One region of the Priestia sp. 179-F W1.4 NHS genome, then DNA from elsewhere that is predicted to be linked to it. Evidence: a T-box and tRNA genes for the amino acid it is inferred to sense, from the RefSeq annotation. Region 1 holds a T-box; the other holds one or more tRNA genes.
What was found. The T-box of region 1 lies ahead of thrS (threonine--tRNA ligase). A T-box ahead of a tRNA ligase gene usually reads a tRNA of that ligase, here a tRNA-Thr.
Positions count from the first base shown of each region.

Region 2: it has a tRNA-Thr gene. The T-box ahead of thrS (threonine--tRNA ligase) is inferred to sense a tRNA for this amino acid. The anticodon was not compared.

Region 1 is NZ_JBIQFF010000001.1:142,331-158,790, forward strand. It holds gene polA (DNA polymerase I) at 1-808, shown strand, start outside; gene mutM (DNA-formamidopyrimidine glycosylase) at 830-1,663, shown strand; gene ytaF (sporulation membrane protein YtaF) at 1,724-2,353, shown strand; gene coaE (dephospho-CoA kinase) at 2,377-2,973, shown strand; gene ACH0CI_RS00705 (glyceraldehyde-3-phosphate dehydrogenase) at 3,249-4,280, shown strand; gene speD (adenosylmethionine decarboxylase) at 4,706-5,086, shown strand; gene ACH0CI_RS00715 (hypothetical protein) at 5,180-5,566, shown strand; gene nrdR (transcriptional regulator NrdR) at 5,810-6,271, shown strand; gene ACH0CI_RS00725 (replication initiation and membrane attachment family protein) at 6,344-7,771, shown strand; gene dnaI (primosomal protein DnaI) at 7,804-8,736, shown strand; gene ytxC (sporulation protein YtxC) at 8,833-9,693, shown strand; T-box leader at 9,754-10,002, shown strand; gene thrS (threonine--tRNA ligase) at 10,046-12,004, shown strand; ribosomal protein L20 leader region at 12,176-12,298, shown strand; gene infC (translation initiation factor IF-3) at 12,368-12,871, shown strand; gene rpmI (50S ribosomal protein L35) at 12,893-13,093, shown strand; gene rplT (50S ribosomal protein L20) at 13,133-13,492, shown strand; gene ACH0CI_RS00760 (DUF1294 domain-containing protein) at 13,553-13,813, shown strand; gene ACH0CI_RS00765 (hypothetical protein) at 13,832-14,209, opposite strand; gene ACH0CI_RS00770 (dUTP diphosphatase) at 14,342-14,830, shown strand; gene ACH0CI_RS00775 (M42 family metallopeptidase) at 14,908-15,993, shown strand; gene sspI (small acid-soluble spore protein SspI) at 16,050-16,256, opposite strand; gene ACH0CI_RS00785 (TrmH family RNA methyltransferase) at 16,397-16,460, shown strand, end outside.
Region 2 is NZ_JBIQFF010000001.1:959,372-975,831, reverse strand. It holds gene cuyA (D-cysteate sulfo-lyase) at 1-261, opposite strand, end outside; gene ACH0CI_RS04980 (acyl-CoA thioesterase) at 412-930, shown strand; gene ACH0CI_RS04975 (GntR family transcriptional regulator) at 1,005-1,685, shown strand; gene ACH0CI_RS04970 (DMT family transporter) at 1,682-2,623, shown strand; gene ACH0CI_RS04965 (suppressor of fused domain protein) at 2,665-3,243, opposite strand; gene ACH0CI_RS04960 (M24 family metallopeptidase) at 3,469-4,569, opposite strand; gene ACH0CI_RS04955 (hypothetical protein) at 4,645-5,319, opposite strand; gene ACH0CI_RS04950 (LCP family protein) at 5,632-6,588, shown strand; gene ACH0CI_RS04945 (hypothetical protein) at 6,814-7,179, shown strand; gene ACH0CI_RS04940 (NAD(P)H-dependent oxidoreductase) at 7,207-7,725, opposite strand; gene ACH0CI_RS04935 (YwaF family protein) at 7,866-8,612, opposite strand; gene ACH0CI_RS04930 (ABC transporter permease/substrate-binding protein) at 8,919-10,442, opposite strand; gene ACH0CI_RS04925 (ABC transporter ATP-binding protein) at 10,442-11,392, opposite strand; tRNA gene ACH0CI_RS04920 (tRNA-Thr) at 11,658-11,730, opposite strand; gene ACH0CI_RS04915 (aromatic ring-hydroxylating dioxygenase subunit alpha) at 11,940-12,992, shown strand; gene ACH0CI_RS04910 (DHA2 family efflux MFS transporter permease subunit) at 13,025-14,548, opposite strand; gene ACH0CI_RS04905 (TetR/AcrR family transcriptional regulator) at 14,814-15,734, shown strand; gene ACH0CI_RS04900 (carbohydrate ABC transporter permease) at 15,844-16,460, opposite strand, start outside.

The DNA.
Region 1 (16,460 bases):
AACGTTAACTCAAACGGGAAGGTTAAGCTCAGTAGATCCTAACTTGCAAAACATCCCGATTCGTCTTGAAGAAGGTAAAAAAATAAGAGGTGCGTTCGTGCCTTCACAGCCTGATTGGTTAATATTTGCGGCGGATTATTCACAAATTGAGCTGCGCGTACTGGCTCATATTGCAAATGATGAAAAGCTAATTGATGCGTTTAAGCATGACTTAGATATTCATACGAAAACAGCGATGGATGTGTTCCACGTCGAAAGAGAAGAAGTAACGTCGAATATGCGCCGTCAGGCTAAAGCAGTTAATTTTGGAATCGTCTATGGCATCAGTGATTACGGTTTATCGCAAAGTTTAGGAATTACAAGAAAAGCAGCGGCTACTTTTATTGAACGCTATTTAAAAAGCTTCCCGGGTGTACAGGAGTATATGGATACGATTGTGCGCGATGCAAAAGAAAAGGGATACGTAACAACGCTCTTGCACCGCCGCCGTTACTTGTCTGAAATCACGAGCCGAAACTTTAACCTCCGCAGCTTCGCTGAGCGTACAGCTATGAATACGCCTATTCAAGGGACAGCAGCTGACATTATTAAAAAAGCAATGATTGAAATGGATAAGCGCTTAAAAGATGAAAATCTTCAGGCTAAGCTGCTGCTTCAAGTACACGATGAGCTGATTTTTGAAGCCCCAGAAGAAGAAATTAAAATTTTAGAGAAAATCGTACCACAAGTAATGGAGCATGCTTTAGAGCTAGAAGTTCCGTTGAAAGTAGATTATTCTTACGGAAAGACTTGGTACGAAGCAAAGTAGTGGAAAAAGGATGTGACAAACGTGCCAGAATTACCAGAAGTTGAGACCGTCAGACGTACGTTGATTGAATTAGCCAGTGGTAAGACCATTGAGCGTGTAACCGTTAAATGGCCTAATATTATCAAACGTCCTGAGCAAGTTGAGCAGTTTTGTGACGCGCTTGTTGGACAAACCATTCGAGATGTTGAACGCAGAGGTAAGTTTTTGAAAATTGTACTCGATGATTATACGATGGTTTCTCATCTGCGTATGGAAGGAAAATATGCTCTCCATGAAAATGCAGACGAACCAGATAAGCATGTACACGTCTTTTTTCACTTCACCGACGGAACAGAATTACGATACCGGGATGTAAGGAAATTTGGTACCATGCACTTATTTAAAAAGGGAGAGGAAGATCTGTTTCCTCCTCTTATTGGCCTTGGACCTGAACCGTTTGACGAAACATTTAATCCAAGTCAGTTAAAAATGCGAATCGGCAAAACCTCTCGAAAAATCAAGCCGGTTTTACTCGATCAAAATGTCGTGGTTGGGCTAGGGAATATTTATGTAGATGAAGCACTATTTCGCGCAGGGATTCACCCTGAACGAGTGGCCAGCCAATTAACAGACGAAGAGTATGAAAAATTGTACGAAGAAATTGTAGCGACCCTTCAAGAAGCGGTGAAACAAGGGGGAAGCACAATTCGCACGTATGTAAACACACAGGGGCAAATAGGCATGTTTCAGCAGCAGCTTTACGTGTACGGAAGAAAAGGCGAATCCTGTAAAATTTGCGGTACCCCAATTGAAAAATTTGTTGTAGGCGGTAGAGGAACACATATCTGCCCAAATTGTCAGCCGGCTAAAAAATAACAATGGATGGGCTCCTTTCATATACTACGTATAGACAGAAGGGAAAGGAGTCCTCTCATCATGATAACATTTTCTTTACTTATTCTTGCTTTTGCCGTAAGTCTTGACAGCTTTAGCGTTGGCCTGACATACGGACTTCGAAAGGTGAAAATCCCGCTGAAATCCATTTTTATTATTTCATGTTGCTCAGCATTTTCTTTAATGTTTTCTATGTTTTTAGGAAAGGTACTTACGCATCTATTTTCAGTGGATGTACTAAATAAAGTAGGCGGAGGTATTCTTGTTCTACTTGGAATGTGGATTTTATACCAGTTTTTTTGTCCGGCAGATTCATCTCGAGTGAAAGAAGAAAAAACATTAGTGAAAATTGAAATTAAGTCAATTGGCTTAGTCATTAACGTATTGAAAAAACCAACGGCAGCAGATTTAGATAATTCAGGTTCCATCACTGGGATTGAAGCATTTATACTTGGAATTGCATTATCTCTTGATGCATTTGGAGCAGGGTTTGGAGCAGCTTTATTAGGTTATTCGCCGTATGCTTTAGCAATTGCTGTAGCTCTTATGAGTTCACTTTTTTTAAGTGCTGGCATACAGTTTGGCAAAGTTTTTTCACGTTTATCATGGATGAAAATGTTTTCCTTTTTACCGGGAGTTCTGCTTATTATTTTAGGTATTTTTAGATTTTAAATAAAGCGATAAAGGAGAGGCCAATGTCAATTGTAATTGGATTAACGGGCGGAATTGCTAGTGGAAAAAGTACGGTAACCGGAATGCTGAGAGATATTAATATTCCAGTAATCGATGCTGACCACATTGCAAAAGAAGTCGTCGAACCAGGAAAAGAAGCATATAACCAAATTGTAGAGACGTTCGGCCGTGCCATTCTTCACGAAAATGCGGAGATCAATCGAGCGGCTTTAGGGGGAATTGTGTTTTCTCAAGAGGAAGAACGTAGAAAGTTGAATGCAATTGTACACCCTGCGGTAAGAAAAGAAATGCTTTCTCAAAAGGAAAGGTATATCGAGGAAGGATATGATGCTGTGGTATTAGATATTCCGCTGCTGTTTGAAAGTGATTTGACGCATTTAGTCGATAAAGTAGTGGTTGTATATGTCGATGAGCCTGTGCAGCTAGAAAGGTTAAAATCTCGTAATGATCTCTCGACGAAAGATGCCTATGCACGTATCCACGCACAGCTGCCTTTGATTCAAAAAGTAGCCTTAGCCGATGCGGTGATCAATAACAACGGACCTGTAGAGGAAACAAAACAACAGCTTTTAAGTATATTAGCCCTATGGCTAGATTAAAGAGGCTGAGATAAACGTATGTTAGCTGAAGGGAAATCCGAACGAGCTTGATTCTTGAGGTAGAATCAAGCTCGTTCGGATTTTTTTATTGAGAATATTTACGAGCTTCTAAAAAAGAATGTGTTAAATATCTGTTCTCGCTATATACATATAGTAAAACTTAATTAAAATAATTTATTAAAAAAAATTAATATTATTCACTTTTTAAATATTTATGTTATACTATTCAATATAAAAAGTTAAATAGTATAACACATATAGAGAGGGGTATAGCCATGAAAGCACGTATTGCCATTAATGGTTTTGGGAGAATAGGAAGAATGGTTTTTCGCACAGCGATTATAGAGGAGAATTTAGATATTATTGCTATAAATGCATCTTATCCAGCAGAAACATTAGCACATTTAATCAAATATGACTCTATACACGGACCATTTAATGGAGATGTTAAATGTGATGATGATGCGCTAATTGTTAACGGTAAAAGAATCCAGCTATTAAATTCACGCGATCCGCTGAATTTGCCTTGGAAAGAGCTTGGGATTGATTTAGTTGTTGAAGCAACAGGGAAATTTAATTCAAGAGAAAAAGCGCAGTTACATATTGAAGCAGGTGCTAAAAAAGTTGTCTTAACGGCACCGGGTAAACAAGAAGATATTACTATTGTGATGGGCGTAAACGAACGAGAGTTTGATGTGAATCAGCATAACATTATCTCTAATGCCTCTTGTACGACAAATTGTCTAGCTCCAGTTGTCAAGGTGTTAGACGAAGCGTTCACAATTGAAAACGGTTTAATGACGACCGTTCACGCATATACAAATGATCAAAAGAATATTGATAACCCGCATAAAGACTTGCGAAGAGCCCGTGCGTGTGCTCAATCAATTATTCCTACAACAACTGGAGCAGCCAAGGCGCTTTCATTAGTTCTTCCTCATTTAAAAGGAAAGCTTCATGGAATGGCGCTGCGCGTTCCTACGCCGAACGTATCGCTTGTCGATTTAGTTGTGGATGTAAGGAAACCTGTGACGATGGAAGATGTTAATCTAGCGTTCATTAAAGCTGCTGAAGGACCATTAAAGAATATTTTAAATTTAACAATGGAACCACTCGTATCAATTGACTTTAATACAAATCCTCATTCAGCGATTGTAGATGGACTATCGACTATCGTAATGGAAGATCATAAAATTAAAGTGTTAGCTTGGTACGATAACGAGTGGGGCTACTCTCAGCGCGTAGTCGATTTGGTAAGATATATTGCTGCAGAAATGCGTAATGGATCAAAGATAAGAGTAAGCTAAGAAAGCTATAGATTGCTTTTTTAAAAAAACAGGGAGCTATCGCCCTGTTTTTTTTGTTTTTATTCAAAAGAATAGGGAAAAGCAATAAGATAATCATGCAAAGGAGTGTTTCTTTTCCTCAATTTTAATAAAAAAATGAATAGTCGTTTAGCAGCTTTTACACACTGTCTCACGAGAATACAGGGGTAATTTGTATAGGTCTATCTGCGGGAACAATCTTTAATAAAATCAAAACACGTATTGCAAAATAAATGTAAACAAAGTATACTATGTTTCGTGAACTTCTTGTGTACCTTTCGGTGATGTGGCTACTTAAAGGGTTAGGACCTCTTTGGACTAACTTTCCCCCGTGGTAGTTAACATGCTATATGGCGAAAGAACTTCATGTTTAACGATTAAAAATTGTTAAAGGGGGAAATATCATTATGGAAACAATGGGTCGTCATGTCATCTCAGAATTATGGGGATGCGATTTCGATAAGTTAAATGATATTGATTATATTGAAAAAACGTTTGTTGATGCAGCTTTAAAATCTGGTGCGGAAGTTCGCGAAGTAGCGTTCCATAAATTTGCACCTCAAGGTGTAAGTGGCGTTGTTATTATTTCAGAATCACATTTAACGATTCACAGCTTCCCAGAGCATGGTTATGCAAGTATCGATGTTTATACTTGTGGTCATTTAGATCCTACAATCGCAGCAGATTATATTGCAGATGCTCTAAGTGCACAGACACGTGAAACAATTGAATTACCACGTGGAATGGGTCCTGTTCAGGTAAAACAAACTAAAGCGAATGCACTTTAATAGTGTCGATTGATTACGTAAGTTAAGAGGTGTATTACACACCTCTTTTTAGTATATAAATTTTTAATATGCAAAAACAAAGGGGATAACAACATGGGGGTAGTACAAGTAGTTAAATCTTTATTTTCTAATCATGTAGAAACAAGCGATCGTCATTCAGATCCGACTCTAAAAACGCATTATTACAAAACAACGGCTGGGAATGCATTTAAGCAAGTTCATGAAATGTTGAAGCATATGCAAGGGATAGAGATACTTGCTGCGTATGAAGAGCGAGGAGAAATTAGCTTAAACGTTGTAAAAGGAAGAAAAGCTTTTGTTGTGATTACCATTATTAGCGTACGTCCTCTTGAAACCGCTATCGATTTTTCTGCTACAACAGAGTCAAAAGTGGTGCCAGTTGATTTTGGTTTTAGCAAAGAACTTGTACGTACGCTTTATAAGAGCTTTGATCAAAAACTTATTCCTCTTTCTTCGTAAGTTCCTTATCATTTTTGAATTTCAGGAAATAAAATGGGGAAATTCCTTTTCCTTTACTTGTATTCAAGCCTTGTTTTCTATAAGATGGAATAAAGTAAATCCTTTAATATAGCATCGTGTTTGATAAAGGAAATGATGATGACAATCATAATAAATGGCGAATAGCCGGCTAACATAGATGAAAATTAACTTATATGAGAGAAAATAAAAAGAAAAACAAGGTTTATTATTGGAGCTGAGAATATGAAGTGCCCATCCTGTCATTACAATGGAACGAGAGTGCTGGACTCGCGCCCTGTAGAAGAAGGCCGCTCTATTCGTAGAAGACGTGAATGCGAAGAGTGTCACTATCGTTTTACAACTTTTGAGAAAGTAGAAGAACTTCCGTTAATTGTTGTAAAAAAAGATGGAGCGAGAGAAGAGTTCAGCAAAGACAAAATCCTTCGAGGGTTAATTAAGGCGTGTGAAAAACGCCAAGTAAGCTTAAAACAACTGGAAGATACCGTACACGATATTGAAACAGAGCTGCGCAGTCAGGGTACATCAGAGGTGCAGTCAGATGTGGTAGGAGAAATGGTGATGGAGCGATTAGCTGCTATCGATGAAGTCTCTTATGTTCGATTTGCTTCGGTATACCGACAATTTAAAGACATCAATGTATTTATTGATGAATTAAAAGATTTAATTAAGAAGGAACGACTGTAAAAGAGCTATTGAAGTATTCTTTAGGCTCTTTTTTTGTCATTTCTATTACTTTAAAAGTAGGTAGGGAACGACATGAAAGAACAACATTGGAAAGAAATGATACCGGTCGATCGTTATGTTGTTCGTTCGAGCGGCATACTGCAGGAATACGACCGAAAGATTTTAACAATGCTCTATCAGCCGTTGGTGGGTACGACGTGTTTTGGTTTGTATATGACGCTATGGAGCGAGCTGGAACAAGATCGTTTATGGGGAAAAGAGTCTACGCATCATCACCTAATGTCAATGATGCAAATTAATTTGAAAGCTATTTACCATGAGCGGTTAAAATTAGAAGGTATTGGTTTGTTAAAAACATATATTAAGGAAGAAGATGATGTTCGTGTGTTCATTTATGAGCTCATTCCTCCTCTTACGCCCCATCAGTTCTTTAACGATGGCGTGTTAAATGTATATTTATATAACCGACTAGGAAAATCCATCTTTCAAAAAATAAAAAATTATTTTTCGGATTCACTCGTGGATGATCAATCGTTCAAAGATGTGACGCATTCATTTAACGATGTATTTAAATCAGTTAAAGCAACGGAGCTGGCTCCAAGTTTTCAGTCTGAAAGCAAGGATGTATTTTCTCCTGATGCTCAAACGGACTTTATAGATTCTTCAAACCGTGCTTCTATTGAGATGAGCCCGGATTCCTTTGATTTTGATTTATTTTTAGCAGGCCTAACAGATTCAATGATTTCGAAAAGGTCCATTACATCTAAAGTAAAACAAGCGATTGAAAAGTTAGCTTTTTTATATGGCATTGATCCTCTTCAAATGAAAAATGTAGTGCTCGATTCGCTAAATGAGAATGATCAAGTTGATATTGAATTGCTTAGAAAAGCAGCACAGTCCTTTTACCAATTTGAAAATGGAGAAGCACTTCCCAATCTAAGCGAACAAATTCAGCCTCCTATGCTTCGTACCATGCAGGAAAAGCAGCCTCAGACTAAGGAAGAGCAGCTCATTCAACAGCTAGAAGTCACCTCTCCTCGACAGCTATTGATCGAGTTTTCAGGGGGGGCAGAGCCATCAAAAGCAGATTTGCAAATGATTGAAGAAGTGATGTTTAATCAAAAGCTTTCACCAGGGGTAGTAAATGTTCTGATTTACTATGTTATGCTAAGGTCCGATATGAAATTATCTAAGAGCTATGTAGAGAAAATTGCTGGACACTGGGCGCGCAAAAAGGTACAAACTGTTCAAGATGCCATGAATTTAGCTAAAAATGAACAGAAAGAATATCAGAACTGGACCGAGGCAAAGCAAAATAAAAAAACGGCCGGACGAAAAATTGTGCGTAAAGAAATGGTGCCAGAGTGGTTGAGCGATGAAGAAAAAGAAGAGAAAAAGCAGCCTTCAAAAGAAGTGGATGGATTTGAAGAAGAAAAACGAAAGCTACAAGAAGAGCTCAAGCAGTTAGATCAAGAGCTAAAACAAAAGCATAAAGAATAAAAAGCAGGTATGATAGAGATGAGGTGAAAAAGATGAAGCCTATCAATGATTCACTAAATCAGTTAGTGAACAAAAAGGATTTTAAAGCACGTTTAGAAGCATTAAGAAACAGTATTCTGTCTAATCCCGAAGTTAAAACGTTTCTGCAAGAGCATCGCCATGAGTTAGATGAGCAAATGGTCGACCGAGGCTTGATGAAGATGCATGAATTTATCGATCAGAGCAAATGCTGTGACAAATGCCCTTCTCTGCAAAGCTGTGTCAATATGGTGAAGGGGTATCACCCTCAGCTGGTTGTAAAAGGCCGTAATATTGATTTACAGTATGAACGCTGTCCTAGAAAAGTACAAGAAGATGAGCGAAAAGAACAAGAATCTTTTATTCAGTGTATGTACGTGCCCAAAGAAATTTTACAGGCAACGATGTCTGATATTGAAATTGAGCAGGGAAGATTTGAAGCCATTAAATTAGTAAGAGATTTTGTGCGAGAATATGAGCCAAATAAGAAAATGAAAGCTTTATATTTACACGGTTCGTTTGGTGTGGGGAAGACGTATTTTCTTGGAGCAATTGCCAATGCGTTAGCCGAAAAGAAAGTGAAATCTACGATTCTGTATGTCCCGGAGTTTTTGCGTGAGTTAAAAGGTTCGTTTCAAGATCAAAGCTTCAATGAGAAAATAGAGTATGTCAAAAAAGTACCGGTTCTTATGCTTGATGATCTCGGAGCAGAATCTGTAACGAGCTGGATGCGAGACGATGTGCTCGGAACCATTTTACAATTCCGCATGCTCGAAAATTTGCCGACATTTTTCAGCTCGAATTTAAATTTTAAAGAGCTTCAACATCATTTGACTTATACCCAACGAGGCGAGCAGGAAGAGCTCAAAGCCGCTCGTGTCATGGAACGAATTAAGTCTCTAGCCATTCCCGTTGAAATGAATGGAGAGAATAAACGAAATAGATGAGCAGGTCGTTTTACATTTCTTGTAACGACTTGCTCATTTTTTTGCATGTTGCCCCATATACATTAATAAAGCGTGTCCAAAGGGGGGCTATGAGGAATGAAAATATTCTTTAAATATGTAGAAGACGCAGTCATTGTATATGAGTCTTTATGCGCGAAGCGAAGCGCTTTATCATATGGTTCACAGTGCTTGAAGTTGGTGAATAATCAGCTTTTAGTTATTGATGAGACATACAATCGAGAGGCCATTTTACAAGACATGGTGATACCGGTATTAACGCACGTGATTTTAAAAAAGAAAGAAAAAAAGATGATGGTAAACATATTAAAAGAACAATTTTTCTATTCAGAAGAGGAAGAACAAGATTTGCTGCTTCAAATTATGGGGGGGATTATGGAAGGAGAGAGAGGCGAAATTCCGCAAAAAACATTTTCCCTTCCAAGAGAATTACTTATCCGCCAGGCTCTTCAAGACTTCTTCATTCATAATGTAACATTCACCTTTGAGTCTTTTCTCCAATTCCGTTTAAAAGAATATCAAGAGCGGCTGCGCTATTATGCTGAGCTGGCGATTGATGAATATAAGCTTGAACAAGACTATCAAATTCTTATTCATCAGCTGCGTCAAGCAGCTAATGAAAGACAGTCATCTACAGGCGATGTGTATGTAATGCATTTGAATAAAAACAAGTTTGTATTGTACGACCAAAGCAGTAGATATGTTCCGGAGCGTGAATGTGCAGCCCTAGCAGAGGCCTTTCTATCTGAACAAGAATCAGTATACATAGACTCAACTATCATCGCGCCTTTGCTGAGTTTATCTCCAGCTGCTATTCATCTGTATAGCGACCAGCATGATCATGATTTTGTTTATACCATTCAAAATATTTTTCAAGAAAAAGTGATGTTATACGAAAAAAATGAATTTCCGTTTGATCAAAAGCAAAATATAACGTGAAAGGTTGATTTCTATTTTGAAAATGAATATAATAAATGCATATTGAAAAACAGCTATATGTCACAAGTTATGATGAGGACATGAGTGTATATTTACGGTTTATAGAGAGGGAGATCTAGGCTGAAAATCTCCTAACACGGAATATATTCTTACCACCTCTAAACTTCAGTAGTAAACGAGCAGCGTCTCTAGTAATTACTGACGGAATTTCCGTTATAAAACCTCGAGCCGCTTCGGGTTATTTGGGTTATCCAAGATACGAAGAGGAAACAAGGGTGGTACCGCGTGTATACACAACTCGTCCCTTTTTATAAGGGACGAGTTTTTTGTTTTTACAAAAAGTTTATTAGTTATGTTAAAGGAGTGGAAAGTTGTGTCAGAAGTAATCAAAATGACATTTCCTGATGGAGCTGTTAAAGAGTATCCAAAAGGATCATCAACAGAAGATATTGCGGCTTCTATTAGCCCGGGATTAAAGAAAAAAGCATTAGCAGGTAAAGTAAACAGCGAGCTGCTGGATTTACGTACGCCAATCGAACAAGATGGCAGTCTTGAAATCATTACGCAAGATGCTCCTGAAGCGCTTGAAATTATGCGCCATAGTACAGCGCATTTAATGGCTCAAGCAATCAAACGTTTATACAAAGATGTAAAAGTACAGCTAGGTGTAGGCCCGGTTATCGAAAATGGGTTTTACTATGACATCGATATGGAAGAATCAATTACTCCTGAAGATTTAGGTAGAATTGAAAAAGAAATGAAAAAAATCGTTAATTCAAATATTGAAATTGAACGAAAAGAAGTTTCTCGTGAAGAAGCCATTCAACTTTTTAAAGAAGTTGGCGATGAACTAAAGCTTGAATTGATCGATGCGATTCCAGCAGGTGAAAAGGTGACGATTTACCAACAAGGCGAATTCTTTGATCTTTGCCGAGGTGTGCACGTGCCGTCAACAGGTAAAATTAAAGAGTTTAAACTATTAAGCGTAGCAGGTGCTTATTGGCGCGGAGACAGCGACAATCAAATGCTGCAGCGTATTTACGGTACAGCATTCTTTACAAAAGCAGATTTAGACGAGCATCTTCGTCTTCTTGAAGAAGCAAAAGAACGTGACCACCGTAAACTTGGTAAAGAGTTAAACTTATTTACAAATTCTCAAAAAGTAGGACAAGGTCTGCCTTTATGGCTTCCAAAAGGTGCGACGATCCGCCGTATTATCGAGCGTTATATCGTAGATAAAGAAGTAAGCCTTGGTTATCAGCACGTTTACACGCCGGTGCTTGGAAGTGTAGAACTTTACAAAACGTCTGGTCACTGGGAGCACTATCAAGATGACATGTTCCCTGCAATGGAAATGGATAACGAAGACCTGGTTCTTCGTCCAATGAACTGTCCTCATCACATGATGGTGTACAAACAAGGTATTCACAGCTATCGTGAGCTTCCAATCCGTATTGCTGAACTTGGAACAATGCACCGCTACGAAATGTCAGGAGCATTATCAGGACTTCAGCGCGTTCGAGGCATGACGTTAAATGATGCACATATCTTTGTACGTCCCGATCAAATCAAAGAAGAATTTATTCGTGTGGTTCGCTTAGTTGAAGCGGTTTATAAAGATTTTGGATTTGAAAATTATTCATTCCGTCTATCTTATCGTGATCCTGAAGATACAGAAAAATACTTCGATGATGATGCAATGTGGGAAAAAGCACAAAGCATGTTAAAAGATGCAATGGATGAGCTTGACCTTGATTATTATGAAGCTGAAGGCGAAGCGGCATTCTACGGTCCAAAACTAGATGTTCAAGTTAAAACAGCTCTTGGTAAAGAAGAGACGCTATCTACGGTTCAATTGGATTTCTTACTTCCTGAACGCTTTGATTTAACGTATGTAGGGGAAGACGGAAAACAGCATCGACCTGTTGTTATTCACCGCGGCGTGGTGTCAACAATGGAACGTTTTGTAGCTTTCTTAATCGAAGAATACAAAGGAGCTTTCCCAACGTGGTTAGCACCTGTACAAGTTCAAGTGATTCCGGTATCACCTACGGTTCACCTTGAGTATGCAAAAGAAGTGCAAGAACAGCTTCAGCTTGCGGGTATTCGCGTGGAACTTGATTCTCGCGATGAGAAAATTGGCTATAAAATCCGTGAGGCTCAAATGCAAAAAATTCCTTACATGCTTGTTGTAGGGGATAAAGAAGTAGAAGATAAAGCAGTAAACGTACGTAAATATGGTGAGCAGAATTCAGAAACAGTGGATTTCCAAGCCTTTTTACAAAATGTAAAAGCAGAAGCATCTCGTTAATGAAAAAAGCAGAGAATTGAAATTCTCTGCTTTTTTATCTAACATTTATAAAAAACTGTTGCATAAATGGTTTTCCTTTGATACAATAACTTTTGTTGTGAAAAAAGAACGAAATCATTGACTTTTGTCTTTGTTGATACTATAATAGCTTAAGTAATTGAATACTTGTTTATACAGAAGAAGAAGCACCCGCTTCTCACCTGAGTGACGCATAAAGCAGTTAGCAGGTACATCGTATCTTAATTAAAACGATAGAAGTGTGGGTGCAGTATGTACTCACACTTTTTTGTGTGAGTTAATAATCGGTCTAAGCAAGCGTATTCGCTCATTAAACCTTGGAGGTGGCTACTTATTAGCAAGGACATGATGGTAAACGAGGGCATTCGAGCTCGCGAAGTTCGTCTAATTGATCAAAATGGTGAACAATTAGGAATTAAATCAAAAAATGAAGCATTAGAAATTGCTTCACGAGTAAATCTTGACTTAGTAATGGTTGCTGCAAATGCGAAACCGCCGGTATGTCGTATTATGGACTACGGTAAATTCCGCTATGAGCAACAACGTAAAGAAAGAGAAGCTCGTAAAAACCAAAAAGTTGTAAACTTAAAAGAAGTTCGTTTAAGTCCAACAATTGATGAACATGATTTTAACACTAAACTTCGTAACGCACGCAAGTTCCTTGAAAAAGGTGACAAAGTGAAAGCGTCTATTCGCTTTAAAGGTCGTGCCATTACTCATAAAGGGATTGGCCAAAAAGTACTTGAACGTTTTTCACAAGCTTGCGAAGATGTAAGTTCAGTTGAATCGGCTCCTAAAATGGAAGGCCGCAGCATGTTCTTAGTCTTGGCACCTAAAAACGAAAAGTAATAGAACGAGGAGGAACACCCCATGCCAAAAATGAAAACACATCGTGGCGCTGCAAAGCGTTTCAAAAAGACTGGAAGCGGTAAATTAAAACGTGCTCGTGCTTACACAAGCCATTTATTCGCTAACAAATCTACAAAACAAAAGCGTAAATTACGTAAAGGTTCTTTAGTAAGCAAAGGTGACTTCAAACGTATCCGTCACTTATTAGATAACATTAAGTAATTTGGGTTGAGATAGAAACAATACAGGAGGTAAACAATTATGCCACGCGTAAAAGGCGGTACAGTAACACGCAAACGTCGTAAAAAAGTTTTAAAATTAGCTAAAGGTTTCTTCGGTTCGAAGCATAGATTATATAAAGTTGCTAATCAGCAAGTTATGAAATCTCACATGTATGCTTATCGTGACCGTCGTCAGAAAAAACGTGACTTCCGTAAATTATGGATCACACGTATTAATGCAGCTGCTCGTATGAACGGTCTTTCTTACAGCCGTTTAATGCACGGTTTAAAATTAGCAGGTATTGAAGTTAACCGCAAAATGCTTGCTGACTTAGCTGTAGCTGATGAAAAAGCATTTGCTGAATTAGCAACTGCTGCTAAAAAAGGCTTAGATAAGTAATGAATATAAAGTCTCGTCATCTTTAGATGATGAGGCTTTTTTGCTATCGGAGGACATATCATGAATGAACTGCTGCTTACCTATTTTATTGTTATTAACATAGTAGGGATAGGAATGATGTATAGAGATAAACAAAAAGCGAAAAGACATGAATGGAGAATTGCCGAAAGCACACTGTGGACGGTAGCTGCTATCGGAGGAGCCATTGGAGGACTGATTGGTATGTATTGCTATCGTCATAAAACGAAGCACACATCGTTTACAGTAGGTTTTCCTATTCTTGCCGCTCTTGATTTACTTTTCTTTTTTGTTATCAGCTGAGCACAAATGATTTTGTGCTCAGTGTAAAAATTCTCGAACGGGGCTTTTCCAGCGAATAGGAGCATTTGGATACATGTTGTGTACGTGATTTTCCAGCAGCTTGAAATCTTGTTTTTGCAGTTCATGCAATCGAGATGGATCTGTTAACACCATTGTAATCGACAAAGACTCTGGTTCATTGGGATTGCGGTATTTTTCTCCTTCAAATAAAATACCTTTATACGTTAGTAGAAAATTTTTGCGGATATTCGTTTTTTCGTCAACGACAAAAAATTGCTGATGTTCCTGAGCTGCTACAAGCTTCCGCTTTGGACTGCGAAAATGCTGAACCAGCTTTAATAGTGTGTAAGCAACAAGCGCGAAAATGAACACGCGAACGATAACAATAACAAACATAACGCTCCCTCCTTTACAAGGCACAGTTTTCTTACTTTACGTTTCAGTCTCTAAAAAGTTTCACGATTTTTGATATAATTTCTTTATTGGTTTAAAAAGAAGAAGATATACATAATTACAGGAGTGATTACATTGAATTTACAACAGCTATTTACCATGCAGCGCCAGCTGGATCAGCATATAGAGGACAAGCATCAGCTTCATAAGGAAGACTTGGTTCCAAGAAAACTTTTAGCTCTGCTTGTTGAAATGGGAGAGCTGGCAAACGAAACGCGCTGCTTCAAATTTTGGAGCGTTAAACCTCCGGCTGAAGATGCTGTTATTTTAGAAGAATTTGTGGACGGCGTACATTTCATTCTTTCTTTAGGTATTGAAAAAGGATACGATGATTTAACTGAGCTGCCAAAAGTAAAAGCAGCTGGTTCAAAAACAGCACAATTTTTACAGGTATTTGCACAAGTTTCTGCTTTCGAGCAGGACCTGTCAAAAGAAAACTATGTGAACATGTTTGCATCTTACATGACGCTTGGCGATATGTTTGGTTTTTCTGCTGAACATATTGAAGAGGCGTACATGTCAAAAAATGAAGTGAATTTTAAACGCCAAGAACAAGGATACTAGAAATAAAGGGATGGGAAATTTTACTTCAACCTCTTTTTAGCTATAATAGAGGTATACATATGAAAGGGGTAATCCATATGACAAAGTTAGATGAAACATTGACGATGCTTAAAGCACTAACAGATGCAAAAGGAATTCCTGGAAATGAGCGTGAACCGCGTGAGGTTATGAAGAAATATATTGCACCTTATGCAGATGAAGTAACGACGGATGGGCTAGGCAGTTTGATTGCAAAAAAAGTAGGCAACGAACAAGGGCCTAAAATTATGGTAGCCGGTCACTTGGATGAAGTTGGTTTTATGGTGACTCAAATTGATGAACGCGGCTTTATTCGTTTTCAAACGGTAGGCGGATGGTGGTCTCAAGTTATGCTTGCTCAACGCGTAACCATCGTGACATCTAAAGGAGAGGTAACGGGGATTATTGGCTCAAAGCCACCTCATATCTTGCCTCCAGAAGTTCGCAAAAAGCCAGTTGACATTAAAGATATGTTCATCGATATTGGTGCTTCTAGCAGAGAAGAAGTAGCGGAGTGGGGAGTAAAACCTGGTGATCAGGTTGTACCTTATTTCGAATTTACGGTTATGAACAATGAAAAGATGCTGCTAGCGAAAGCCTGGGATAACCGTATTGGTTGTGCAATCGCTATCGATGTATTAAAAGCTTTAAAAAATGAAAAACATGAAAATGTTGTGTATGGTGTAGGAACGGTGCAAGAAGAAGTTGGACTCCGAGGTGCAAAAACATCTGCTAACTTTATTGAACCGGATATTGCATTTGCTGTTGATGTCGGTATCGCTGGAGATACACCTGGTGTTTCTGATAAAGAAGCCTCTTCTAAAATGGGGCAGGGTCCGCAAATCATTTTATATGATGCTTCCATGGTCTCTCATAAAGGACTTCGAGATACAGTGGTAGATGTGGCAGATGAATTAAATATTCCGTATCAATTTGATGCAATTGCTGGAGGCGGTACGGACTCGGGTTCTATCCATATTTCAGCTAACGGGGTGCCAGCACTTTCGATTACAATTGCAACTCGTTATATCCATTCTCATGCAGCAATGCTTCATCGTGATGATTATGAAAACGCAGTTAAATTAATTGCGGAAGTCATTAAGCGCTTAGACCGAGATACGGTTAACGCCATTACGTATAATTGAAAAAAGCTCATTCTCCTAGGAGAATGAGCTTTTTGTTGTACATAGGAAAAGGTTATTTATTTTAAACCGTTTTCAAGCGTTGTCAGAATTTCTTCTTTTTCTGATTCCGGAGACTTTTCCCAAAGCACTTCAAATAAAACACCAAGTCCAGGGAGCATTTTTTCTTCACCGCTTTGAATAGCGTCAGAAATTGTAGCCTCAAGCTCTTCTTTTGAGTTTCCTGAAACGTTTGCAATAACAGCATTTCGTAAATTAAGATCCATCATTTTCACCTCAGCTATCGTAAAGTTACCAATAGTTTTTGTTTTCTTTGCGATTTCTATGTACAATAAAGTGAAACTTATCTAATGATTATTGAACAAAATGTAATCGAACTATTTATTTTTGTATAGATAAAGGAGTTATGTTTGTGAAACAAATTGATTCAGTTAAAAATCCGCAGGTAAAAGCGTGGAAAAAACTGCATA
Region 2 (16,460 bases), 820 kb from region 1:
TACGGCAGCAGCAAGCGTCAAACGACAGTGATTGGATTGTATCGCACCGCACGTTACAAGCACGTCTGCCCCTTGTGCTTTTGCATCAGCTACTAGATATTCAAGCTTACGCGTCTTATTTCCGCCCCCTGTCAGTCCAAGCATATCATCGCGCTTCATATAAATTGAAGGTCCGTTTAACTGCTGAGATAAAACCGATAGCTTTTCTAAAGGTGTAGGGGAATCCGTATATTTTCTTCTAGAAAATTGCGTTAAGTTCATGCTCTCATCCTCTCTTTCATATTTGTTCTATTTTACCATATAGAAGCTTTTGAAGAGCTTTTTACGAAAGGGCTTTCTATAACTTGTATACATAAGAACAAGTAGTCAACATACATTAAACCATATAAACAGTTTGAAGGAGTGTTTTCAATGAGTGAAAAAGCAGTACTTTGCAGCGTCTCACGAGTAGTCAAATCACAGCACATTTTTCCAAATGACCTAAACAATCACCACACCCTTTTTGGCGGCAAAATTGTCGCTGACATGGACATGACGGCTTCTCTTTCAGCAGCTAAACATTCCAGAAAGTCGTGTGTTACAGCTTCCATTGATCATGTTGACTTTATCGAGCCCGTCACAGAAGAAGATTTTATTTCATATGAGGCATTCGTTGTTGTCACAGGAAAAAGTTCCATGATTATTTTTGTTAAAGTCATTGCCGAAAATTTGTTAACGGGCATTAAACGTATTGCTGCTACTTCTTTTCTTACCTTCGTCGCATTAGAAAATGGGAAGCCTGCTCCCGTTCCTCAAGTTATTGCTCAAACTGAAGAAGAAAAAAGCCTTCAAAAAGTAGCTCTTGAACGAAAAGAGTCCAAAAAAACGCAGGTTGAGCACAGCAAAGCAATTGCGCGCATCTTATCTAAATCTTTGCGCAGCAGTAATTAAGCTCTTCATCTAAAAAGCAGCTGTCTGCTTTTTAGACGAAGTTTTTTAGATTTCACATTGTTATTTAATGTGATATGCGATATATTGGTTTTATGAAAAATAACATTCAACCTCTCAAACGACTTTCCCTACGGGAGGAAGTCTATCAAACACTTAAACACAATATCGTTATGCTTGAATTTCAGCCGGAACAAAAGCTTCAGGATAAAGAACTGGCTGAGCAATTTGGAGTTAGCCGCACTCCTGTTCGAGAAGCATTAAAAAGGCTCGAAGATGAAGGCCTTGTACAAACGACACCTGGTTCTTCTACAAAAGTGGCTCCATTAAACCTTGAGGAGGCAAAACAATCCTTTATTGTCGTCGCAGCTCTTCATGCACTTGCTGCTAAGCTGGCTTGTACTTCGTTACAAGAAGAAGATATGGGCGAATTAATCAAACATAATCAATCTCTAGAACATGCAATCAAAACAAAAAATGTACTGAAAGCGATCGAAGCGGATGAAGCATTTCATTCCGTTTTTTTAAACCGGGCGAATAATTTAGAGCTAGAACGTGTTGTAAAACAAACAAGCGCCAAAATTCAACGTCTGGAAATCGCTCGCTTTTCTTCTCTTGCTAGCCTTGCTTCCGTTGATCAGCACAAAGAAATCATAAATGCTTGCCGTCAAAAAGATTCCGCACTGACATCACAGCTTGTCGAAACAAACTGGCTGACACTAGGTGAAGCGCTGACAAGTGAGGAGGAAGCAAAGTGAAGCCTCTTTTATTAGGCGTTGCTGCATCATTCTTTTTTGCTTTTACATTCGTTTTAAATCGAGCGATGGATTTATCTGGAGGCAGCTGGGCATGGAGCGCATCTCTGCGCTATTTTTTTATGGTACCTCTTTTGCTTATGCTTGTTTATTTTTGGGGTGGCATCAAACCTGTGGTGGCAGAAATAAAAGCCCAGCCGCAAAAATGGCTGCTATGGAGCACGGTCGGATTTGGCTTATTTTACGCTCCTCTTTGTTTTGCTTCCGCCTACGGTCCCGGCTGGCTTATTGCAGGAACTTGGCAAATCACGATTTTATCGGGGTCTCTCCTAGCTCCTTTGTTTTACAAGGAAGGAAAAAAGCGAGGAGCCATTCCTTTCAAGCAGCTAGGTTTTTCGTTTATTATTTTAATAGGAGTTGTGCTCATGCAACTTGAGCATGCGACTGAACTGTCGGCGGCTACTGCCTTGCTTTGTACGATTCCCATTTTAATTGCGTCTTTTGCGTATCCGCTTGGCAACCGTAAGATGATGGAGCTGTCGGCGCTTAATACGTTTCAGCGCGTGCTTGGAATGACGCTTTCAAGCCTGCCGTTTTGGATTATTCTTTCTGTCTATGCCTACTTGACCGATGGACTACCAAAACCAACTCAGATGTATCAAAGCAGTTTAGTTGCTTTACTTTCAGGAGTGTGTGCAACGATTTTATTTTTTGCGGCAACTGACCTTGTGAAAAAAGATTCTCACAAGTTAGGTGCAGTTGAAGCTACACAATCGATGGAAGTTTTATTTGCCCTGCTAGGAGAGGTCTTCCTTCTATCAAGTCCTTTGCCATCGATTCTTTCTTGGGTTGGAATGGGAGTTATCGTAGCAGGCATGGTGCTTCACAGCTACCAAACGAGTCATAAAAAAGCTATACCTCAAAAAGAATTGACCTACTAATCAATAACAAAAAAGAGCGTCTCAGTCGGCGCTCTTTTTGTTTATACAACAGATCTTCTTTCTAAATTGAAGACATTAACCTGCTCAGCATCAAAGCGGCTTAGCAACGAATCTACTCCGTACTCAAGTGCAAAAGCACGTTCATTTTCTGAAATCGGAACGGCCTGCAGGAACGTTACTTTTTTATCAGATAGTTCAATCGTTGAAAAATTATCCCATAAAAACGGCGGAATCAGCAAAATGTGCTGCATATGAAAGCTGTCATCAAGGACTGCAATAACGTCTTTATAAATAGCTCCTGGGAAAATGGAGACATGAGATTTCATCATATGGAAAATACAGTTTGCTAAAATAGCAGAATAAATACCGAACTCCTCATGACAAGCCCCAACGATTTCAATTCGAAGCGGGATTCCTCCAACTGTATAACCTGTCGGACATTGATGTCCACCGAGCGTTGCATACGCGGTTACGTCTTGACGCGGATGATTTTCACATGCCACAACGTGAATACCATGCTTTTTTCGTTCATCTGAATAATCTTCAATTCGGTCCTTTTGACCAAATACATCTATTGCTTTATGTATAATTAATTCTTCATCTTTTGTAAAATTACTCATAAAAAAACCTCCTTGCTTGCGACCTTAAAAAGTCCCCTACTGTACAGCATATACTACCGCACTCGCTTACGATATAGTTTTTAGAAAATGTGATAGAAATGTTATCGTTTCGTAACATACTATGAAATTGTCTCAAGAAGCAAACAAGAAACCTTAACCAATTTTTTCTTTTCCCATAAAAAAATAGAGCCTGCACCATGGCAGCCTCTATTTTTTATGACATTATTATGAAATAATTTGTAATTCTTTTGGGTACTTCGTTAACGTTTCGTATCCATCTTTTGTGATGATTACATCATCTTCAATACGCACGCCTCCGAGTCCTGGAATATAGATACCCGGTTCAATCGTATACACCATGCCTTCTTGAAGCACATCATCATTGTTGCGGCTCATTGAAGGAAACTCATGCACGCTGATACCAAGACCATGACCAAGACGATGCAAGAAACACTCTCCATACCCTGCTTCTGTAATAATATTGCGTGCTACCATGTCCAAGTCGCCAATGCGAGTGCCAGGCTTGGAAGCTTCAAGAGCTGCCTGCTCGGCGCGCTGTACCGTTTCATAGATTTCTTTTTGCTTATCATTAATCGACTTGTACGCGACTGTACGCGTAATATCTGAACAGTATCCATCTAGCACTACACCTAAATCGAAGAGAACCATATCTCCTGGCTTTAACGTGCGAAGACCTGGGTTCCCGTGCGCTTCTCCCGTTTTTTCACCAAATAACACCATCGTTGAAAACGACATCTCACGAATTCCTTTTCGCTTTAGCTCGTATTCAATTTTAGCCAGAACATCCATTTCCGTAACGCCTTCTTTTAAGGCAGCTACGCCTACTTCTACGCCAAAATCAGCTAATGCAGCTGCTTTTTGCAGAATCTCAACTTCACGCTCATCTTTAATTAAACGCAGCTGATTTAATTTCTCTTCTGCTCCGACTAGCTCAGCATTTGGATATAAATTAAGCAGTTCTTCAGCTCTCGCATACAGCAGCTGCTCTTTCTCTACAGCAACTTTTTTCACATCCATTACGTTTCGTTTATGTAAAGCTTCTTTAATAAGTTCCCAAGGATTTTGATGGTCTTCATATCCGATCACATCAAATTTCCAGCCGGCTTCTTTTGCTTGACCCACTTCCATTGATGGACAAACAAGCATCGGCTCCGCTTCATTAAATAAAAATAAACCAAGCAGACGCTCATGCGGATCCGTGTGAAATCCAGTTAAATAAAATACGTTTTCAGTTGACGAAATAAAGGCCGTTTCTACATTCTTTTCCTTCAGCCATGATACGACTTTTTGCAAACGTGCTTCCATTAAAAAAACCCCTTTCATTGTGCAATATTACTATTATAACATAGTTATTTAGCAATATTGTACAATGAATAGAGGTTAAGACAAAGCCGCGTGAAGAGTAGTAAGCTGCTCTTTAATCGCTTTTCGCTGAATACTTACTTTCATCAGCCAGCCATTTTCTCCGTATCTATAAATAAATTCGTACGTACCTTTAGGAAAATATTCTTTTACCAGCATGTCTCGGTTTTCAACAAATCCCGGATCGCCAATAAAATAGTTACCTTCTTCAAGCGGGAGCTCATGAACTTTTTTTTCTAGCTGCTTCTCTTCGTCTTCGTCATCATCTATCACAATGTGCAGACCACTTTCATCACGCACAACGTCAAATTCACCGTTTTGTTCAAGCTCAAGCACCGGCACCACTTGTCCATTTACCGTTAGCAGCTGCTTGGTTCCTTCAAGGACCTGGGACCAATGATCATCGTATAAAGTAGAAGAATAAAAAATATAGCCCTGAGATTTATATAATAAAAGCAGCTGTTCAAAATGATTTTTCACTTGTTCTTTATCAAACAGAATAACAAAATGCTTTCGATAGAAAAAACTTGTAAAAGGCAGAATAGACGATTGATTAAGCTCTTTAATTATTTCAGCACTATCCTTACCTGAAATAATAGCTCCGGTCAATTCCCCCGCGCCATAAGGTTTCCAATGACTTAACGCCGCTTCTGGAATCAGCACAAGGTTCGAAGATGACACATATATACTCATTCGCTTCACTCCTTTTTTCTACACTTAGACCTATATTTGATTCTCAACAAACAGAGACTTTTCTCATATTCCACTCTTAAAAGACAGAACTTTTTCCCTAACTATGATAGATTATAACAAATATCCTCGAAAAAAATAACCTTTATTTCCTCTTTCTTCTATTTATACCCTTCTCTTATTTTAGCTGTCTTCGCAGATTTACTAGTGAACGTACTTGCTAATCTAATTCCTTAGTGTTAATTTTATTATGTCGTTTTATAATTTTTTGCATAATTGGCTTCAAACAAAAAAGTATTAATATTTTTGAATGCGATGGTGAGACATTTGGAAGAACGTACAGAACGTAAACAACATAAAAGAAAAAAGCAAAGAAAAAAGAAACGCTTTAGAAAGCTACTTCTTTTCTTTCTCATTCTTGTAATCGCCGCTGGTGCATATGTGTATTATCAATACCAACAAGGGTTAGCAGAAGCAGACGGAGCTTTTGGGAAAGATGGACAGTTTGATTTTAATGGTGCAAGTGCCAATTTAGATAGCATGAATGTGCTGCTTCTTGGAATTGACTCTCGAGGTGAAGAACATTCGCGTGCCGATACAATTATGATTGCTCATTATGACAAAGACAGCAATCAGCCTAAAATTGTTTCTTTGATGCGTGATTCATATGTGGATATTCCTGGACATGGCAAAAACAAATTAAATTCAGCCTATGCATTTGGCGGGCCCGAACTAATGCGTAAGACAATTAAAGAAAATTTCGGCATAGATGTAAACTATTATGCCGTTGTTGATTTTAAAGGTTTTTCTAAAGTTGCGGATACGATTGCCCCTGAGGGAATTACGGTTACCGTGCCACACGAAATGTCATCAGGAATTGGCATGACGCTAAAACCTGGAAAACAAACTCTTCACGGAGATAAATTACTAGGATACGTGCGATTCCGCCATGATAGCCAAAGTGATTTCGGGCGCGTGAAGCGTCAACAAGAAGTGATTGGTAAATTAATGGATGAAGCTCTTCAAGTAAAGACACTGGCGAAAGCTCCTAAGCTATGGGGTGTCATTGATCCATATGTGGATACAAATATTCCGCCAAAAACATTTATTGTGATAGGAAAAGATTTTTTAGTTGGAAATCAGCCAGATTTAAAATCTCTTCGTTTACCGGTTGAAGGTTCCTATTCAAATGAACGAATATCCGGTATTGGTGCTGTTTTAAGCATCGACCTTGAAGAAAACAAACAAGCGTTACAGTCATTTTTAAATTAGGAAAAGGTGTCCATTAGAGGACACCTTTTTTTATACTATTCAAAAAAACTTCTGTTTTTCCTCCCTATCCTTCAAAAAATTTTCAGCTTCGACAAAAAATGGAGATAAAATAGAGTTGTTTTCTAGAAAACAGCCGTTTCTTTGGAGTTCTATTTTTTCTCCTGTATGCGTATATGAAAAGAGAAGGACTTCTTTTTTATATTTTTTAGTCAAGGAGATGAAATGATGAAATTATATGGTTTTCAATCTGAAGAAGAGCGTTCCTTTCTTCATTCTACCTATAAAGTAAACCCATTGCTTTCTCATACTGGAGATGTCAAAATCAGCTTTTTATCTTTTCAAGAAAATGATTATACCCCCCGTCAAGAAGCTACGATTCCACAGCTTCTTTTAGTCGTTCACGGGGAAGGCTGGGTAGCTGGCGATAACGGACTAAAAATTTATATCAAACAAGGTGAATCAGCATTTTGGAGAGCTGGGGAATCTTTTGAAGTCGGGAGTCTAACGGCTATGACAGGACTACTGATTGAAGGATTAGATATTGCTCCTCAAAAGCTGCTTACTTCTTTCTCACGAACAAACGCAAATTAAAAAGCCGCTTTGACGCGGCTTTTTTTATTATCTTAGTAATTGAGCGTAGTTTTCTGCGCTATCTTGAATAACTTTGTCACTCAGGTCACCGCCTGCTCCTTGAAATAAAAATGGAGTTTGGAACTTCATACCTGTTAAATTTGCCATAGCTTGGAAAGGAAGAAGCAGATGATTCATTGGGTAACGGTTGTATCCCCCTTCTTGATAAGCTTCTGCAGGGCCTCCTGTCGAAGTAGCTACGACAAACTCTTTTCCCTGAAGTTTAGTACCTTTGCTTCCATAAGCCCATCCGTATGTTAAAACAACATCTTGCCACTCTTTTAAGAGTGCTGGTGAGCTGTACCAGTAAAATGGAAATTGGAAAACAATACGATCGAATTGAACAGCTAACTCCTGCTCTTTTTCTACATCAATTTTGAAATCGGGATAGTTTGCGTATAAATCATGAACGTACACATCCTCCTCTTTTTTTACTCGCTCTGCCCACGCTTTATTAATACGAGAAGATGCTAGATTTGGATGCGCTAAAATAACCAGTGTTTTCATTTTGATACTCTCCTTCTGATGTCTGTGCTTGCTTTTTTCTTTTCTATTTTTTACGCTTGCCTCTCACGGCTTGTTCACTCATTCTTTCCTTTTACTTCAGGAAATCCGAGTTCGTTTACACTTATAAATTACCAGTATTATCATTCTGCTTCAATAAAATTGACTTTGCTTTTATCACCTTTAATTTTTTTATGTACCCAAAACGGAAGATAAAGGACAAGAAAACTAAGAATCATAATTCCTTCAATCCATACTAAATACCAAGGATGAGGTCCAAGAACATCCAGCAAGGAAGCGTGCTCTGGCTTTTTCATCATGTATAAATAATTCGCACCCAGTAAACGATTCATGAAATAGATAAAACCTCCGTACAGATTAACAAATACTACGCTTACCCATAAAGAACGAAACGTCGGCTCATATCTGCAGGCAGCAATTAGCATACAGCAAGCAAGTACCAAACCGCCATGCGATACATAGAACTGCACATAGCGAAACTGGGCATACGCATAGCCGCCAAGGTCTGGGGTAATCATCGCTTGAACAGAGCTGCTGATTCCTGCGAAGTACACAAAATAAAAAAGAAATCTGCTTTTGGTTATCAGCATAACAGCAGCCAGCAGCACGACTATATCACTCAGATGAAGAGGCAAAGAAGTTTCAACGGACCACTGATGACATCCGATTTCCCAAGCCTGGTAGGCCGTTTCTGAAGCAATTAGAACGAGTGAAAGCAAAATGAACACAAACCTCTTTTTTCGCAGCTGCTTTCGACACAAAAAAATAACTGTTCCTATGATCACGATAATGGCTAAAGTTACAAGGTGTTCAACTGAAAAAAGCTGAAAAGAATGTTGTACAGGATGACACGCAAAAAATGAATTCATAACGGCGCCCCCTCTCCATCAAAAAACAAATTTGGTACCTTTAGCTTGTTCATAAAATCGTATTTTCATTAATGCTTCTCTCACAGCAAAAAGAGATTGAAACATAACGAAATCACGCCAATATAAAGAAGAACAAATGGGGTAAATGATCGAGTATGAATTGCCTCTTGCGCTCCAATCAATTGCTAGAAGCACCTACATATATGAAAGCCACGTCCACCATGCCAATAAAAAGATCCGAACGATTTATCGTTCGGATCTTCTTTTAGCTAAAATACTTTTGTACGGATCGTTTTGTCTTCATTTTTATTTTTTAATTAATCCTTTTTTCAGTAAGAATTGATGAGCGACTTCTTCAGCCGTTTTTCCTTTTGCATTTACTTGATAGTTCATTTCACGCATTTCGTCGTCACTGATTTTACCACCCAGTTGATTTAAGATTCTTTTCAGTTCAGGGTGCTCTTTTAGCGTATCTTCACGAAGTACAGGCGCTCCTTGATACGGAGGGAAGAACTGCTGGTCGTCTTTTAAGACTTTTAAACCAAACTGTTTGATTTCGGGATCCGTTGCGTAAGCATCAAGCATGTTAATATCGCCTTTTTCAACAGCGCGATAGCGAAGCTTCGGCTCCATCGTTTTAATATTCGGGAAAGTAAGGCCATATTCTTTTTGAATGCCTACGTAGCCGTCTTCACGATCTTTAAACTCAAGCGTAAATCCTGCTTTTACTTTATCTGTTGCATTTGCCAAATCTGAAATGGTCGTTAGATTATTTTCTTTGGCAAATTCTTTTGTCACGGTCAATGTGTACGTATTATTAAACTTCATTGGATCTAAATAGACAAGCCCGAATTTCTTTTTAAATCCTTCTTTTGCCTGCTTGTACACCTGTGTTTCATCTTTGCTGTCCGGCTGTTCCTTTAGATGCGTCACAATGGCTGTCCCCGTATATTCAGGGTACAAATCAATTTCCTTGTTACGCAGAGCCTCAAATACAAATACCGTTTTCCCAAGCGACGAACGAAGGTTTACTTTCATATCGGTTTGATCTTCAATTAATTCTTTGTACATATTGATTAAAATATCTTGTTCTGCACCAATTTTCCCTCCGATAACAAGGTCTGGTTTTGTTGCGCTCATCGCTGCAAACGGAGAAACAAGAATAAGTACTAATACGATGATCATGATGAACGAGCGTTTTTTGGACCCTTTTTTAGCAGAGTGTTCAATCGTTCGCAGAATTCCATCAAAAATAAGCGCTAATAATGCTGCTGGAACGGCTCCTAATAAAATCAAACTATTATCGCTTCGGTCAATACCAAGCAAAATTAAGCTTCCGAGTCCGCCTGCTCCGATAAGAGCCACGATTGTCGCTGTACCAATAATGAGTACCATCGCTGTGCGAATTCCGGCCATAATGACAGGAAGCGCTAGAGGAAGTTCTACTTTGATTAATCGTCTCCACGAGTTCATCCCCATGGCTTTGGATGCTTCAATTAAAGATGGGTCCACTTCTTTAATTCCGGTATATGTATTTCGTACAATAGGAAGAAGCGAATATAAAAACAGTGCAATAACCGCGGGAAAGGTTCCAATTCCGACAAGAGGAATCAGTAATCCTAATAAAGCGAGTGAAGGAATGGTTTGCAGTACGGCTGTTACGCCAATGATCGGTTCAGCAATGCGGTCATGCCTCGTTAAGTACAGTCCAAGCGGCACTGAAATTAATACGGCGATCACAAGAGCCAGTAGTGAAATTTGAATGTGTTCAAGAAGAGCTTGAAACAGGGCATCTCCTCGTTGATCTAATAATGCGCTTAGTGCATTCATTACAGCGTTCCTCCTTCTTTCGTTTTATCAGAAAGAAACGCTAATAGAGTTTTGCGCGTTACAACGCCAATGCGTTTGCTCCCTTTTTTCACAGCTATTGCTTCATGGTCGTAAAGGGCGTCCATTGCCTGCTGAACAGTGGCGGTTGAAGCTAGCTCTTCGGTAGGTTCTACGTCTGGCTGTTCACTTTCTTTGACAAACATATCCAATGTCTCAAATAAAGTATTTCCTTGATTTCCAATAAATGTTTTCACAAACTCATTTTTAGGCTTTTGAATGAATTCCTCCGGGGTGCCAACTTGAACAATTTCCCCATCTTTCATCAGGCAGATACGATCTCCAAGCGTCATGGCTTCGCTCATATCATGCGTAACAAACACAAATGTTTTTTTGATTTTTTCTTTTAAGCTAATAACATCTTGTTGAAGCTGTTCGCGGCTTAACGGATCGAGGGCACTAAAGGGTTCGTCCATTAAAATAACGGGAGGATCAGCTGCGAGGGCACGTGCTACACCTACACGTTGCTGCTGGCCACCTGAGAGCTCAGACGGCTTTCGGTTTCGATATTGCTTTGGGTCTAGTCCTACCAAGGTAAGCAGTTCATCAATACGCGTTTTGATTTTGTTTTTCTTCCAATGCTTCATCTCCGGTACAATGGCTATATTCTCAGCAATGGTCATATGAGGAAAAAGAGCAATCTGCTGTAGCACATAACCAATGTTCCAGCGTAGCTCATGTATGTTGTGGTCCGATACGAGCTTATCTTTTATGTATAGTTCTCCTTCGGTAATATCATGAAGACGGTTAATCATTTTTAAGGTGGTTGTTTTTCCACATCCACTCGGACCAATTAAAACGAAAAACTCTCCTTCTTTTATTTCTAGATTAATATTTTTCACGGCGGTCGTACCGTCTGGATATTGCTTTGACACATTCTTAAACGTAATCAAATTATCGTTCACACTCCCTGTTGAAATTTAACCCCTAGTTTCGTGTACCCAATACTTAGAGGTAATAAACATTCTTTTAAGAATATTTCTAAATATGATTCATAAGACATAGTGGAAAAGATATACATGTTTTCTAACAGCCTCCTAATAAGGCTATCAAACTGTTAAAGTTTTCACAAGGCGGGGAAGAATAATTCGGAGAATAAATTTAAAGCCAATCCAAATAAAAAAACCTTCTTTCAACAAGAAAGAAGGTTTTTGAGTATGCTAGCGACAGGGATCGAACCTGCGACCTCTTGCTTACCATGCAAGTGCTCTACCTACTGAGCTACACCAGCGTCTTGGAAAATTATATCACGTTTAAATTTATTTAGGAAGCGCTTTTTAAATTTTTTTATTGGTATATTCTCTAATTTGCGTCTTCTGAAATTCGCACTTTCTACAAAGTTCCATATTTCATGTTAGAACTTCTTACATAAATTGTGTGAATTTTCTTTTTTTATATTACCCTTAGTAAAATAGCTTACAAAAGAAGGGAAGAAAATAGATGGAACAACAACCAACCATGACAAAATCAAAAACGGCAACTCCCTACCCAAGAGACTGCACGTTCAGCCTGGAAGATTGGACGACGCTTGCTAAGTATTGGTACCCCGTCGCACGCTGCAGTGATGTAACAGAAAAACCAACGTCCGTAAAATTACTAGATGTAAATCTAGTTTTATACCGCACCACACACAAAGTTGTAGCGGCACGTGATTTATGCGTTCACCGAGGCACCCCGCTTAGCATGGGCTGGGTGGAAGATGATGAAATTGTCTGTCCTTACCACGGCTTCCGCTACGCAACGGACGGCGCATGCACGTCAATTCCAGCTCACCCTGACGCCAACATTTCTCCCCGTCTCTGTATGGCCGTCTATCCAGTTATTGAACGATATGGATTAGTGTGGACGTCCCTGACAGGAGAACAAGATAACCTGCCTTATTTCGATGCGTGGGAGGACCCTGATTTTCAGCAAATTGTTTGTCCGAGCTTTGATATCATGGGTTCAGCCGGTCGTCAAATGGAAGGCTTTTTAGACGTAGCTCATTTTGCTTGGGTTCACACAGACACATTTGGTGATCGAAACAACGCCTTTGTGCCTAAATATAAAGTAAGCGATACAGACTATGGGCTTCATGTAGAATATACGAGCACCGTGAGCAATTATTCCAAAGAACAGCAGCATTTAAATCCACCTGATTTTAAATGGCTTCGCGTCTTTGATGTTTATCCCCCGTTTACAGCTACGCTAAAAGTATACTTCCCAGAAGGCGCAGAGCTGTGGATTATGAATGCAGTCTCTCCTATTTCAGCCCGCGAAACACGTTTATTCGCGCCAATCGCTCGAAACTTTGACAAAGATTCTCCCGTTGAAGGTGTGTATGACTTTAACCTTCGCGTCTTTGACGAAGACCGTGAAATGGTTGAAAACCAAAAACCTGAAGACTTGCCTTTAGACCTGCAGATGGAAGCGCATATTATGGCTGATCAAACGTCCATCGGTTACAGGAAATTATTAAAGAAAATGGGCTTAAGCTTTAGATATACAAGCTAAAAAAAATCCCCGCTGTCTCAGCGGGGATTTTTTTATTTAGCAAACTGCTCACGTGCTGCTGTTTCCTTTATCACTTCATCTTCACTTGCCGGCGTTGCGCGTTTCATGAAGAATGAAAGAATTAAGGCAACCACCACTAGGACTACTGAGACAGCAAACGCATCGTTAATCCCTTGTACCATTGCCTGCATCCCAATCTGTTCTTTCATTTGAGCTGCCCCGGCTGCGGTTGCATTAGCTGCTCCTGCTCCGCTCATTGCATCTTGAGCGAGCTCTTTTGCATGAGTAGCTGTACGGTTTGACATCACCGTTACTAAAAGAGCCGAACCAATGGCTCCCGATACTTGTTGAAGCGTATTGTTCATCGCAGTACCATGCGGATTAAAACGCTGCGGAAGCTGATTTAATCCGTTTGTCATAACCGGCATCATCACCATAGACATTCCGAACATACGAAGCGTGTAAAGCGTAATGAGCGTTGTATAGGTCGTATCAAGCTCTAAGTTACTGAAGAAATACGTCGTAACGGCTGTAATCGTTAGACCCGTTACAGCCAATGCACGCGCTCCGAATTTATCAAATAATTTTCCGGTAATCGGTGACATCACACCCATTAGCAGCGCACCTGGAAGCATTAGTAATCCTGAATGAAGAGGAGAAATGCCCCGTACCGTTTGAACATAAATTGGCATTAGCAGCATGGCTGAGAATAATGCCATTGTGATCACCATCGAAATCGTTGATGATAAAGCAAACATTGGATATTTAAAAATGCGGAATTCAAGCATCGGTGTTTTAAGCTTGAACTGACGTGTAATAAATAAAATCAGAGCCACAGCTCCTACGATAATGGTACCGTATACTTCCACAGAATCCCAGCCTTTATCCCCTGCTGAGCTAAACCCGTATAGAAGTCCGCCAAATCCAATTGTAGATAGCAAAAGGGATAAAAAATCCAAATTGATTTCCACTTTTTCTTTTTTGTCTTTTAATAGGAAGAAAGCGCCTATTAATACAATGGCTGCGATTGGCGTAACAAGGTGGAACAGCATTCTCCACTCATAGTGTTCAATTAGCCATCCTGATAATGTAGGACCAATTGCCGGAGCAAAAATCATAACTAAACCGAAAATCCCCATCGCAGCTCCGCGTTTTTCTAATGGAAAACTTGTGAGCAATACGTTCATTAAAAGCGGCATCATAATAGCTGCGCCTGACGCTTGAATAATACGAGCGGTTAACAACACAGAAAATACGGGCGAAGCACCTGCAAGTATTGTTCCTGCTGTAAATAAAGTCATCGCCGTTAAAAATAAGCCTCTGACAGAATAGCGCTGAATTAAAAAAGCGGTAGTTGGAATCATAATACCATTCACTAACATATAACCAGTAGAAAGCCACTGGACAGTTGACGTTGTCACATCTAAGTCTTTCATAATAGACGGCAGCGCCACATTTAATAACGTTTCATTCAATAATGAGATAAAAGCGCCAATTAACAAAATAGCAATTATGCCATAAGGCGGCTTTTCCATTTGATTTATCGATCGACTCATTATTGTACCTCCTTATACTTTAGGTTCATTTTTTTAGACACGTGTTCTACATAGAGTATATTATACTGTGAGTCCAATTTATGCAAGTGAAAAATCTTACGTTCACGTTCTTTATTTTCTCAACTTTTTTAGTCCTATAATCCTTTTATACCAATAAATTGTCGTGATATCGTTCAGTTTTCTGAAAAGAACATTTGTGTAAACGCTTTAAATCATGTATCATGAAGTTGGACCATGAGTCTAATTTTACATTTAGGTGATAATAATGAATAATCGAAAACAGCAAGTTGTAAAAAATGCACACCATCTCTTCGTTGAAAAGGGATTTCAAGCTACATCCATTCAAGACATCATTGATTATAGCGGCATTTCAAAAGGAACATTCTACAACTATTTTTCTTCAAAAAATGAATTGTTAATCGCTGTTTTTACCTGGCTTCATACAACAATTGAACAAGAGCGCAATCAGCTGCTGGTTGGTAAAAGTCTGACCGATGTAGATGTATTTATTAAACAGATCGATGCGCAGATGAAAAACCATCACAAACATAAATTTTTTACGTTACTTGAAGAAGTATTTGTTTCTAATGATCCTGATTTAAAAGCATACATAAAAAAAACCCAGTTCATTGAAGTAAACTGGTTCTACAAACGGTTTATTGATTTATTTGGACAAGAAAAGAAACCTTATCTGCTAGATTGTGCAATTATGTTTCTTGGCATGCTTCACCGCAACTTTCACTATAATTTTATGGTCAATGGTACAAAGACTGATCCCCATGAGATTATAACTTACAGCGTTAAGCGTCTGCTTCCTCTTGTAGACGAAGTAGCAAGTTCAGGAGACATTTTGCTCGATCCGCAAACGATCAAAGAATGGCTTCCATCTTGCCCAAATACTAAAAATCAAATAGAACAGGACATTTCCGCAGCACTTATCGATTTAAAAAAGCAAGCTCACAAACAATTTACGGATGAATTCGAACGTCAAAAATGCACAGAGCTTATTAGTTTTATTGAAGAAGAGATGTTTAAACAATCGAATCCACGCAAGTTTGTTGTGGATAGTGCCCTGCATTCATTAAAGCAGCTGCCTGTTAACAACAGTAAAACGAACCTAGAGGAACTGCAAACGATGATTGATCAGTATGTGAGTGAACTTCAATCAACAGCTAGAAGCAACTAAACATATGAAATTCACGCTCACCATAACAACAAAAAACGAACGATTATGATTTTTTAATTAATCGTTCGTTTGTAATTCCAACTAAAATACTTTTATCCCAGCCTCTTTTTTATTTTCCTCCAGTAAACGAAATTCCTTTAATGAAATATTTGTTAAAAAACGCATAAATGAGCAAAATTGGAAGTGTAAAAACCATGGAAGCTGCCATAATATAGTTCCAATAACTGATATACTGACCTTTAAATGTGTTAAGACCTAAAGTCAACGTGAACATATTTTCATCAGACATCACAATTAAAGGCTTCATAAAATCATTCCAAAACCCCATAAATACAAAAATCGTTTGTGCTGCTAAGGCAGGTTTTGCAAGTGGAAGGACTATTTTGAAGAATGTTCCAAACTTCGATAACCCATCCAACTCCGCTGCTTCTTCAAGCTCTTTTGGGAAATTAATAAAAAATTGACGCATCATAAATATAAAAGTCGCATTTACCATTCCCGGTACAATCATTCCCTGATAGGTATTTAACCAGCCTAACTCTTTTAAAATTAAAAAATTAGGAATCATCGTTACTTGTCCAGGAATCATAAGCACCGCTAAAATAATAATAAATAAACTTTTCTTTCCCGGGAAACTGAGGCGTGCAAGGGCATAACCAGCCATTGAGTTAAATAGCAAATTCAGAGCTGTTCCTACTACGGCAATGAATAAGCTATTAAACATCC